DNA from 4 places in the Billgrantia hypersalina genome. Region 2 is predicted to be linked to each of the others. Evidence: predicted binding sites of a transcription regulator. Region 2 holds the regulator's gene; each other region holds the start of a gene.
The links. The regulator sigma-54, encoded in region 2, starts transcription at its own class of promoters, with help from an activator protein. The targets are predictions, from matches to a motif close to TGGCACNNNNNTTGCTNT.
Positions count from the first base shown of each region.

Region 1 (2,199 bases), on a different contig from region 2:
AGCGTACCGCCCTGCGCCTGCTCCAGAAGCCCCGCCTTGCCCTGGCGCGCCGCGCCGCTGAAAGCCCCCGGCTGGTAGCCGAACATCTCCGACTCGAACAGGTTCTCGGGAATCGCCCCGCAGTTGACCTCGACGAAGGGCCCCTCGCTGCGGCGGCTCCAGCGATGCAGTTGTCGGGCGAAGGCGGTCTTGCCGACGCCGGACTCACCCAGCATCAGCACGGTGGCATCCGATGGCGCCACGCGCTTGAGCAACAGAGCCAGCTCGCGCATTACCTCGCTGCGCACCTCGAGACTGTCGAGCGCTTCCTCCCACTGGCCTTCCTCCGGGCCGCCTCCTCCCTGGTTGCGCTTGAGATGCTCGCTGAACCGTCGTTGCAGCAGCGCATACTCATCCTGCAGCAGTTGCAGGTCGGTGAGGTCGCGGGAGCGGCTGACGATGCGCTCGAGCCTGCCGTCGACGTAGACCGGGTGCGCTTCGGCAATGACCCGCCTGCCCGTGCCCGTCACCTGCATCAGTTGCGCCGGCCTGCCGGTACGGATCACTTCCAGGCTGATGGAGGGCCTGAGCACGCCCTCCGCCTCGAGCCGCTGCACCTGGCTGCCGATCAGCCGCTCTCGCGCCATACCGTAGACTGCCGCGGCGGCCGGGCTGACATCGAGTACGCGGCCCGAGCCATCGACGATGAAGAAATGGTCGTTTGCCGTCTCGACAATGGTTCGCACCACCGCGCGATCGATCTCGCTCATCATTCACGTACCGTCTGGTCGGATTCATTTTTGCATTGTGATGCATACATGCATCGACCATACGCCAAAATGATTCAACCTTGAATCAAAGAAACCTCACGAAGCCTGCCGCGTCGCTCGCTGCGAAGTGGCATGGAAACTGCAACACGATAGAGCAAAGACACGCAGAGGTGACCCATGACCGATTTCAACCAGCCGCTTGGCGGCAACGAGATGCCCCGCTTCGGTGGCCCCGCCACGATGATGCGCTTGCCTACCCAGCCCACCGCAGCGGGGCTGGACGTGGCGTTTATCGGCGTGCCGCTCGATATCGCCACCTCCAACCGACCCGGTACGCGCCTGGGGCCGCGCCAGATCCGCGACGAGTCGCGCATGCTGCGCCCGTACAACATGGCCACCCGAGCCGCGCCCTTCGACAGCCTGCAAGTGGCCGACATCGGCGACGTACCGATCAACACCTTCCACCTTCCCAAGACGGTAGACCTCATCGCGCGCTACTACGACGAGGTGCTAAGCCACGGCTGTATCCCGCTGACACTGGGTGGCGACCACCTGATCACCTTGCCGATCCTGCGTGCCATCGCCAGAAAGCACGGCCCGGTGGGGCTGATCCATGTCGACGCGCATGCCGACGTCAACGAGCACATGTTCGGTGAGCCCCTCGCCCACGGCACGCCGTTCCGTCGCGCCCAGGAGGAGGGGCTGCTGGCCCACGGCAAGGTCGTGCAGATCGGCCTGCGCGGAACCGGCTACGCCGCCGAGGACTTCGACTGGTGCCGTCAGCAAGGCTTCCGCGTGGTCACCGCCGAAGAGTGCTGGTACCAGTCGCTGGCGCCGCTGATGACCGAGGTGCGTGGGCAAATGGGCGACACGCCGGTTTACATGACCTTCGACATCGATGGGCTCGACCCCTCCGTCGCCCCCGGCACCGGCACTGTCGAAATGGGGGGGCTGACCTCGCCCCAGGGGCTCGAGATCGTGCGCGGCGCCGCCGGGCTCAACCTCGTCGGCGGCGACCTGGTCGAGGTCTCGCCGCCCTACGACCCCAGCGGCAACACCGCTTTGATGGGCGCCACCCTGCTCTACGAGATGCTATGCGCCTTGCCGGGCGTCATGCGCCGCGACTGACACCCGTTCCACTCATAACGACAATGCAGGACATGACAGATGACGCCCACCGACACCACCCATGACGCTGCCCACCAGGTTCCTTTCGCCCGCGGCAGCCTGCTGAAATTCCTCTTGCCGTCCCTGCTCGGCGTCGCCCTGTTCCTGGTCCCGTTCCAGGTTGGCGACACCATCAATATCGGCATGGGCCTGATGGCCGACGGACTCAAGGCACTGCTCGGCGACGCCCTGCCTGCCATCGCCGTGGTCGTCCTGGTACTCTCGGTACTGGCAACCACCTGGGTCAAGCTCGCACGCCCTCGCTGCGCCGAGACGGGCGTGC
Region 1 is NZ_JBMIQI010000002.1:62,445-64,643, forward strand. It holds gene ACOJCM_RS00415 (sigma-54 interaction domain-containing protein) at 1-749, opposite strand, end outside; gene speB (agmatinase) at 927-1,877, shown strand; gene ACOJCM_RS00425 (YjiH family protein) at 1,917-2,199, shown strand, end outside.
Region 1: speB (agmatinase) is a predicted target of sigma-54. The motif match lies at 878-895, and genes of this name have one in related genera.

Region 2 (2,199 bases):
TATTTCGCAAGCTGTCGGTAGCCGACAACATCATGGCCATTCTGGAAACACGCAGGGACCTGGATCGCCGAGGCCGGCATGCGAGACTCGAGCAGCTGCTGGAAGACTTCCACGTCACTCACATCCGCGACAACCTGGGCATGAGCTTGTCGGGCGGCGAGAGACGACGGGTCGAGATCGCCAGAGCGTTGGCAACCGAGCCGGCGTTCATCCTGCTCGATGAACCCTTCGCCGGGGTCGATCCGATCTCGGTTGGCGAGATCAAGAGCATCATACGACAGCTCAAGGCTCGCAATATCGGTGTACTGATCACCGACCACAACGTACGCGAGACACTCGACATCTGTGATTCCGCCTATATCGTCGGCGACGGCCAGATCATTGCCGACGGGGACGCCGAGGCCATTCTGGCCAACCGGCGGGTGCGGGAGGTGTACCTGGGTGAAGATTTTCGGCTATAGCCACTTTTTCTCTGAGCAACCTCTTGATCGGCAAGCGCATATACTGTAAAGGCATGAATATTGCCGATGGCATGCTTATTGCAGAGCTTATCCTTGCAAGTCATCGCCCGGCGGTCTAGGGTAGAGCTTCCCCGGCAGATGAGCCCGTTATCCTCATGGCCATGAAAGCATCCTTGCAACTACGGGTCGGCACCCAGCTGACCATGACACCGCAACTGCAGCAGGCTATCGCCCTGCTGCAGCTCTCGACACTCGACCTGCGTCAGGAGATACAGCAGGCGCTCGAGTCCAATCCCATGCTGGAGCTTGACGACGGCTTTGGCGAACAAGCGGTCGGCCAAGCCGAGAGCGACGACTGGGCCAGTGAAATCCCCAGCGAACTGTCTACCGACAGCGACTGGACGGATACCTATCCCGATCATGCCATGAACTCAGGCAGTAGCGGTGAAGGACCGGATTTCGAACGCCAGGCGTCGGGGCAGACACTCGCCGGCCACCTGATCTGGCAATTGGCGATGACCGATCTGAACGAACGCCAGCGCCAGATCGCTGAAAGCCTGATCGATGCGGTCGACGGCACGGGCTATCTGGCCCAACCGCTGGAGGAGATTCGCGACGGGCTGCGCCAGCAGGGGCTCGAAGGGCTGCCGACCCGTGAAGTCGAGCAGATACTACTGCGCCTGCAACAGTTCGAGCCTACCGGCGTCTTCGCTCGCGACCTGCGCGAATGCCTGATGTTGCAGTTGGCCACGCTGCCCGACGATACGCCTCTGCTACCTCAGGCGCGGCGCCTGGTTCGACAATTCCTCGAGGCACTGGCAGCCGATGATCGCCGCCTGCTCAAGCGCCGCCTGGGGCTTGACGACGAGTCACTCGACGATGTCATCGCCCTGGTGCGCTCGCTGGACCCGCGCCCGGGCAGCGCCTATGCCGAGGTCGGCAGCAATTACATCACGCCGGACCTGATCGCCTATCACGATGAGTCGGGCTGGCGTGTGGAGCTCAATGCAGAGGCGCTTCCGCGGCTGCGCATCCAGCCCGACTACGTTGCCCTGGTGCGGCGCGCGGACAAGAGCCAGGACAACCAGTTTCTCAAGGATCACCTGCAGGAGGCACGCTGGCTCATGAAGAGCCTGGCGAGCCGCAACGATACGCTGCTGCGCGTCGGGCGCGAAATCATGGCACGCCAGATCGACTTCCTCGAACAGGGCGAGGAAGCCATGAAACCGCTGGTGCTGGCGGACATCGGCCAGGCGGTCGACATGCACGAGTCGACGATCTCTCGGGTGACGACACAGAAGTTCATCCACACGCCCCGTGGCGTCTTCGAGTTGAAGTACTTCTTTTCCAGCCAGGTCGGCGGCAACGGTGACGGCGATGCTCACTCAAGCACGGCCATCCGCGCCCGAATTCGCAAGCTGATCGCCGACGAACCGCCACGCAAGCCGCTCTCCGACAGCCGCTTGGTGGAACTGCTGGCCGACGATGGCATACAGGTGGCACGCCGGACCGTTGCCAAGTATCGTGAAGCACTGGGAATCCCTTCCTCGAGCGAACGCAAGCGTTTTCGCTGAGCCCAGAGCGAAGCGTTGACGCCGGGCAAGGCCTTCGTTCGGAGGGGTTTGCAGGGAGGCAAAAAGGGTTACAATCGTACTACCACACGAAGGACGAAGGAGCTTGTCATGCAAGTCAACATCACCGGCCATCATGTTGAGCTGACCGATTCGCTGCGTGACTA
Region 2 is NZ_JBMIQI010000018.1:624,818-627,016, forward strand. It holds gene lptB (LPS export ABC transporter ATP-binding protein) at 1-461, shown strand, start outside; gene ACOJCM_RS17445 (RNA polymerase factor sigma-54) at 617-2,035, shown strand; gene hpf (ribosome hibernation-promoting factor, HPF/YfiA family) at 2,144-2,199, shown strand, end outside.

Region 3 (2,199 bases), on a different contig from region 2:
GCGCCCGGCCTTGCGCGCCGCCAGGGCCAGCGGCAGCACGCCGCTGATGGGGCGCAGGCGACCGTCCAGCGCCAGTTCGCCGACGCTCTCGATCCCCTCGACCGCCTCGCCCGGCACTTGGCCGGAAGCGATCAGGATACCCAGCGCAATGGGCAGGTCGAAGCGCCCGCCGACCTTGGGCAGGTCGGCGGGCGCCAGGTTGAGCACGATTCTTCGCGTATTGGGAAAATCGAAGCCGGCGTTGGTGAGGGCGCTGCGTACCCGCTCGCGGCTCTCCTTGACGGCGGCCTCGGGCAGGCCGACCAGGGTCATCCCCGGCAGGCCATTGGCCAGATGTACCTCGACCTGAACCTCGGGCGCTTCCAGCCCCAGGCCGGCCCGTGTGGCAACGATCGCCAGCATCGCGCAGTCCCTCGCAGTTCATTAGCGTAAGGGCTAGATACTAGCATTGTGCCGCAACGAGCGCTCCACGCTGGCTCAGCGGTCGGTTGCACCGGGGCCGGTTTCGCCTGTGCCATCCGGCCTGGACGACGCTCCCGCACCGCTTGGCCTGGATGTGTCCTTGTCGCTGGCGCTGGACGTGCCCGCATCGCCAGGCCTGGATGACGCACCCGTGTCGCCCGGCGTCGTGAGAGTCGCCTGGGTCACCGGCGTCTCGCGCGCCGCCAGCGCCTCCTCCAGCGCGGCCACCTGCTGCTCCAGGGCCTCGACGCGAATACGCGTGCGCTGCAGCACGTCCATCAATATATCGAAGTCCTCCCGCGATACCAGCTCGAGGCGGTCGAAGGCCCCGCGCACGACTTGCTGAATGCCTTTCTGGAACTCCTCCGGCGCCTGGGCCGCGCCCTGCAGGCGCTCGCCCAGCTGTTGCGCCAGCCGACTGATGGGATCGTGACTCGCCATGGTGCGTTTCTCCTTTTTGCCGCACGTGTTGCCTACAGCATACGCAAGCCCCCATCACGACGCATGCCCTTCTCACGCCCCGTCATGGCGCACCCGCACCATGCATAGCACCAGCCTGGTGCATGGCATCTTCGGTCGCTGCGCCAAAGGGGCGCAAGACACGTCCGAATAGAGCCTCAAGCCCCTGTTTCCGAGAAAGAAAAATCCCGCCTGGCACGGTCTGCGCATGACAAGACGTACAGCCGGCTGGCGACCCCGCCGCCTCAATTCCAGCAGGGAGAGACGCGATGAAGCTCATCACCGCCATTATCAAGCCGTTCAAGCTCGACGACGTTCGCGAGGCGCTGGCCGACAACGGCGTCCAGGGTATTACGGTGACCGAAGTGAAAGGCTTCGGCCGCCAGAAAGGGCATACCGAGCTCTACCGGGGCGCCGAGTACGTGGTCGACTTCCTGCCCAAGGTCAAGGTCGAGGTTGCTGTCGACGACTCCCGCGTCGAGAGCGTGCTCGACGCCATCTGCAGCGCGGCCAACAGCGGCAAGATCGGCGACGGCAAGGTCTTCGTCACGCCGCTGGAGGATGTGATCCGCATCCGTACCGGCGAGCGCGGCGCCGACGCCGTGTAACGACTGCCCCTATTACAAGAGCGATGGAGAAACTCCCATGAGTGAACTTGCTGAGCTGAGCTACGCGCTCGACACCTTCTACTTCCTGATATGCGGCGTGCTGGTGATGTGGATGGCCGCTGGCTTCTCGATGCTCGAGGCGGGCCTGGTGCGCGCCAAGAACACCGCCGAGATCCTGACCAAGAACATCGCCCTGTTCGCCATTGCCTGCACCATGTATCTGCTGGTGGGCTACGCCATCATGTATTCGAGCGATGCCGGCGGCATCCTGCCCAACCTGGGCGTACTGATCGGCGCCGAGAACAGCGCCGACGCAGTCACCGCCGGGGGCGACGACGCTCCCTACTACTCCATGCGCGCTGATTTCTTCTTCCAGGTGGTGTTCGTCGCCACCGCCATGTCGATCGTCTCCGGCGCCGTGGCCGAGCGCATGAAACTATGGGCCTTTCTCGCCTTCGCCGTGGTCATGACCGGGATCATCTATCCCGTTTCCGGCTACTGGACCTGGGGCGGTGGCTGGCTTTCCGAGCTGGGCTTCTCCGACTTCGCCGGCTCCGGCATCGTGCACATGGCCGGCGCCGCTGCGGCACTTGCGGGCGTACTGATCCTCGGTCCGCGCAAGGGCAAGTACGGCAAGGACGGCAGCATCCACGCCATCCCCGGCGCCAAC
Region 3 is NZ_JBMIQI010000007.1:49,133-51,331, forward strand. It holds gene ACOJCM_RS04285 (YifB family Mg chelatase-like AAA ATPase) at 1-402, opposite strand, end outside; gene ACOJCM_RS04290 (accessory factor UbiK family protein) at 478-903, opposite strand; gene ACOJCM_RS04295 (P-II family nitrogen regulator) at 1,191-1,529, shown strand; gene ACOJCM_RS04300 (ammonium transporter) at 1,567-2,199, shown strand, end outside.
Region 3: ACOJCM_RS04295 (P-II family nitrogen regulator) is a predicted target of sigma-54. The motif match lies at 1,115-1,132, and genes of this name have one in related genera.

Region 4 (2,199 bases), on a different contig from region 2:
GCTGCGGCTCACGGGGCACGTAGGCCCCGTGAAAGTCCTGGTTGACCGGCTTGCGCCCCGCCTGCGAACACTGACCCAGGGCAACCCGCAGGCGGCCCGTCACGCTCGCCTCTCCTGCCCTTGTTCCCACGCTTGCGGCAGGCGCTGCGCCTCGCTCAGAGATCACGCAGCGGCGCGGTGCGCACGTGAGTGGCGTAGAGCGTCAGGCCGGTCAGCGATAGCCCACCGATCAGGTTGCCCACCACCACGGGGATCTCGTTCCAGATCAGGTAATCCATGATCGAGAAGCCGCCGCCCATCATCATCGCCGACGGGAACAGGAACATGTTGACGATGGAGTGCTCGAAACCCATGAAGAAGAACACCATGATCGGCATCCACATGGCGATCACCTTGCCGCCCACCGTGGTCGAGATCATCGCCCCGACCACGCCGAGCGAGACCATCCAGTTGCACAGGATGCCGCGAATCAGGATGGTCAGCATGCCCGCCGCGCCGAACTCCTTGTAGCCGAGGGTACGCGCATGGCCGATGCCGGCGATCTTCTGGCCCACCTCATCCGGCGGCGTGGAAAAGCCGTAGGTAAAGACGATGGCCATCAGCACCGCCACGGTCAGGGCGCCGGCCAGGTTGCCGCAGAAGACCTTGCCCCAGTGGACCAGGATTCTCTCGATGGTGACCCCGGGGCGGCGATCCAGCCAGGCCAGCGGCGTGAGCACGAACACCCCGGTCAGCAGGTCGAAGCCCATCAGGTAGAGCATGCAGAAGCCGACCGGGAACAGGGCGGCCCCGAGGATGGCCGAGCCGCTCTGTACCGTGATGGTTACGGCGAATACCGCCGCCAGGGCCAGGATGGCTCCCGCCATGAAGGCGCGAATCAGCACGTCCCGCGTGGCCATGTGGAGCTTGGACTCACCGGCATCCACCATTTTGGTCGCGAATTCCGAAGGAAGCAGATAGGACATAGTGTTCTCGACGCTCCTGGCGTTTCTCCGTGTCGTCACTGGCGCGACAAACGCAAGGGCGCCTGAAGCCGGCGTGCAGCTCCAGGCGCCCTTGCCTGTGTTCGTCGTGTTGTCGTGGGGCCTTGTCGCAAGGCCGGGGATCGTCGTTGATCCTGCCGGCCCGCCTGCGAATGCAGCAGGCCCTGCCCAAGGACAAGCACGGAGCGTGCCAACTCGTCACAACATGGAAAAATAGGCGCACCAGGCGGGAGTCGACGGGGGTTTCACGCCGCGTGCTTCGCTGCCGGGCTTGCTTCAGAAAGCAGTGCGGCCCCTATTCACGACGAATAGAGGCCACACCGGTGCAACCTTAAGGGCCGACGCCCGAACTTGGTGCAACCCGTCTCAGCCGCGCGGGTGCGTTGCGTCCCGGGCAGGCTGCGCCGCGGCCGGGCTGGTCGCGACCATGCTCACCACGCTGCCCACTACGATCAGGCAGGGCGACGGTAGCGGCGTAGCGGCGAGCTTGTCCGGCATGTCGGCCAGCGTGCCGACCAGCGAGGCCTGCTCCGGCAGGCTGGCATTGGCCACCAGCATGATCGGCCAGTCGTCGGGCAGCCCGGCGCGGCGCAGCCCGCTGCAGATGGCTTCGACCTTGGTCAAGCCCATGTAGAAGATCAGCGTCTCGTCGGTGCGCGCCAACTCGGCCCAGTCGGGCTCGCCGCCTTTGCGGCACAGCTGGGCGGTGACGAAGCGCAGCTGCTGGGCATGGGCGCGGTCGGTCAGCGGTATGCCCATGCCGGCGGCGGCCGCCGAGGCGGCGGTGATACCCGGCACGATCTCCGCCTCCACCCCGGCTTCGGCCAGCGCAGCGAGCTCCTCGCCCATGCGCCCGAACACGCCGGGGTCGCCGCCCTTGAGCCGCACCACCGACTTGCCCTGCCCCGCGAGTTTCACCAGCAGCGCCCCGATCTCGGCCTGGGGCACGCTGTGGTGGCCACGCTCCTTGCCCACGTAGTAGCGCTCATGACCGGCGGGAATCAGCGCCAGCACGTCGTCGCCCACCAGGCGGTCGTAGACCACCGCGTCGGCCTGCTGCAGCAGGCGGGCGGCCTTGAGCGTGAGCAGTTCGACGTCGCCGCTGCCCGCCCCCACCAGGTAGACCCGGCCCGGGCGGCACTCGCCGTCCAGCGTCACGGTGGGGGCCGGGGTGCTGCGCGTGCCACCGAACGGCGAGCGAACGATATGGCCCAGG
Region 4 is NZ_JBMIQI010000011.1:708,827-711,025, reverse strand. It holds gene ACOJCM_RS10530 (protein kinase domain-containing protein) at 1-103, opposite strand, end outside; gene ACOJCM_RS10525 (formate/nitrite transporter family protein) at 156-965, opposite strand; gene cobA (uroporphyrinogen-III C-methyltransferase) at 1,350-2,199, opposite strand, start outside.
Region 4: ACOJCM_RS10525 (formate/nitrite transporter family protein) is a predicted target of sigma-54. The motif match lies at 1,159-1,176, and genes of this name have one in related genera.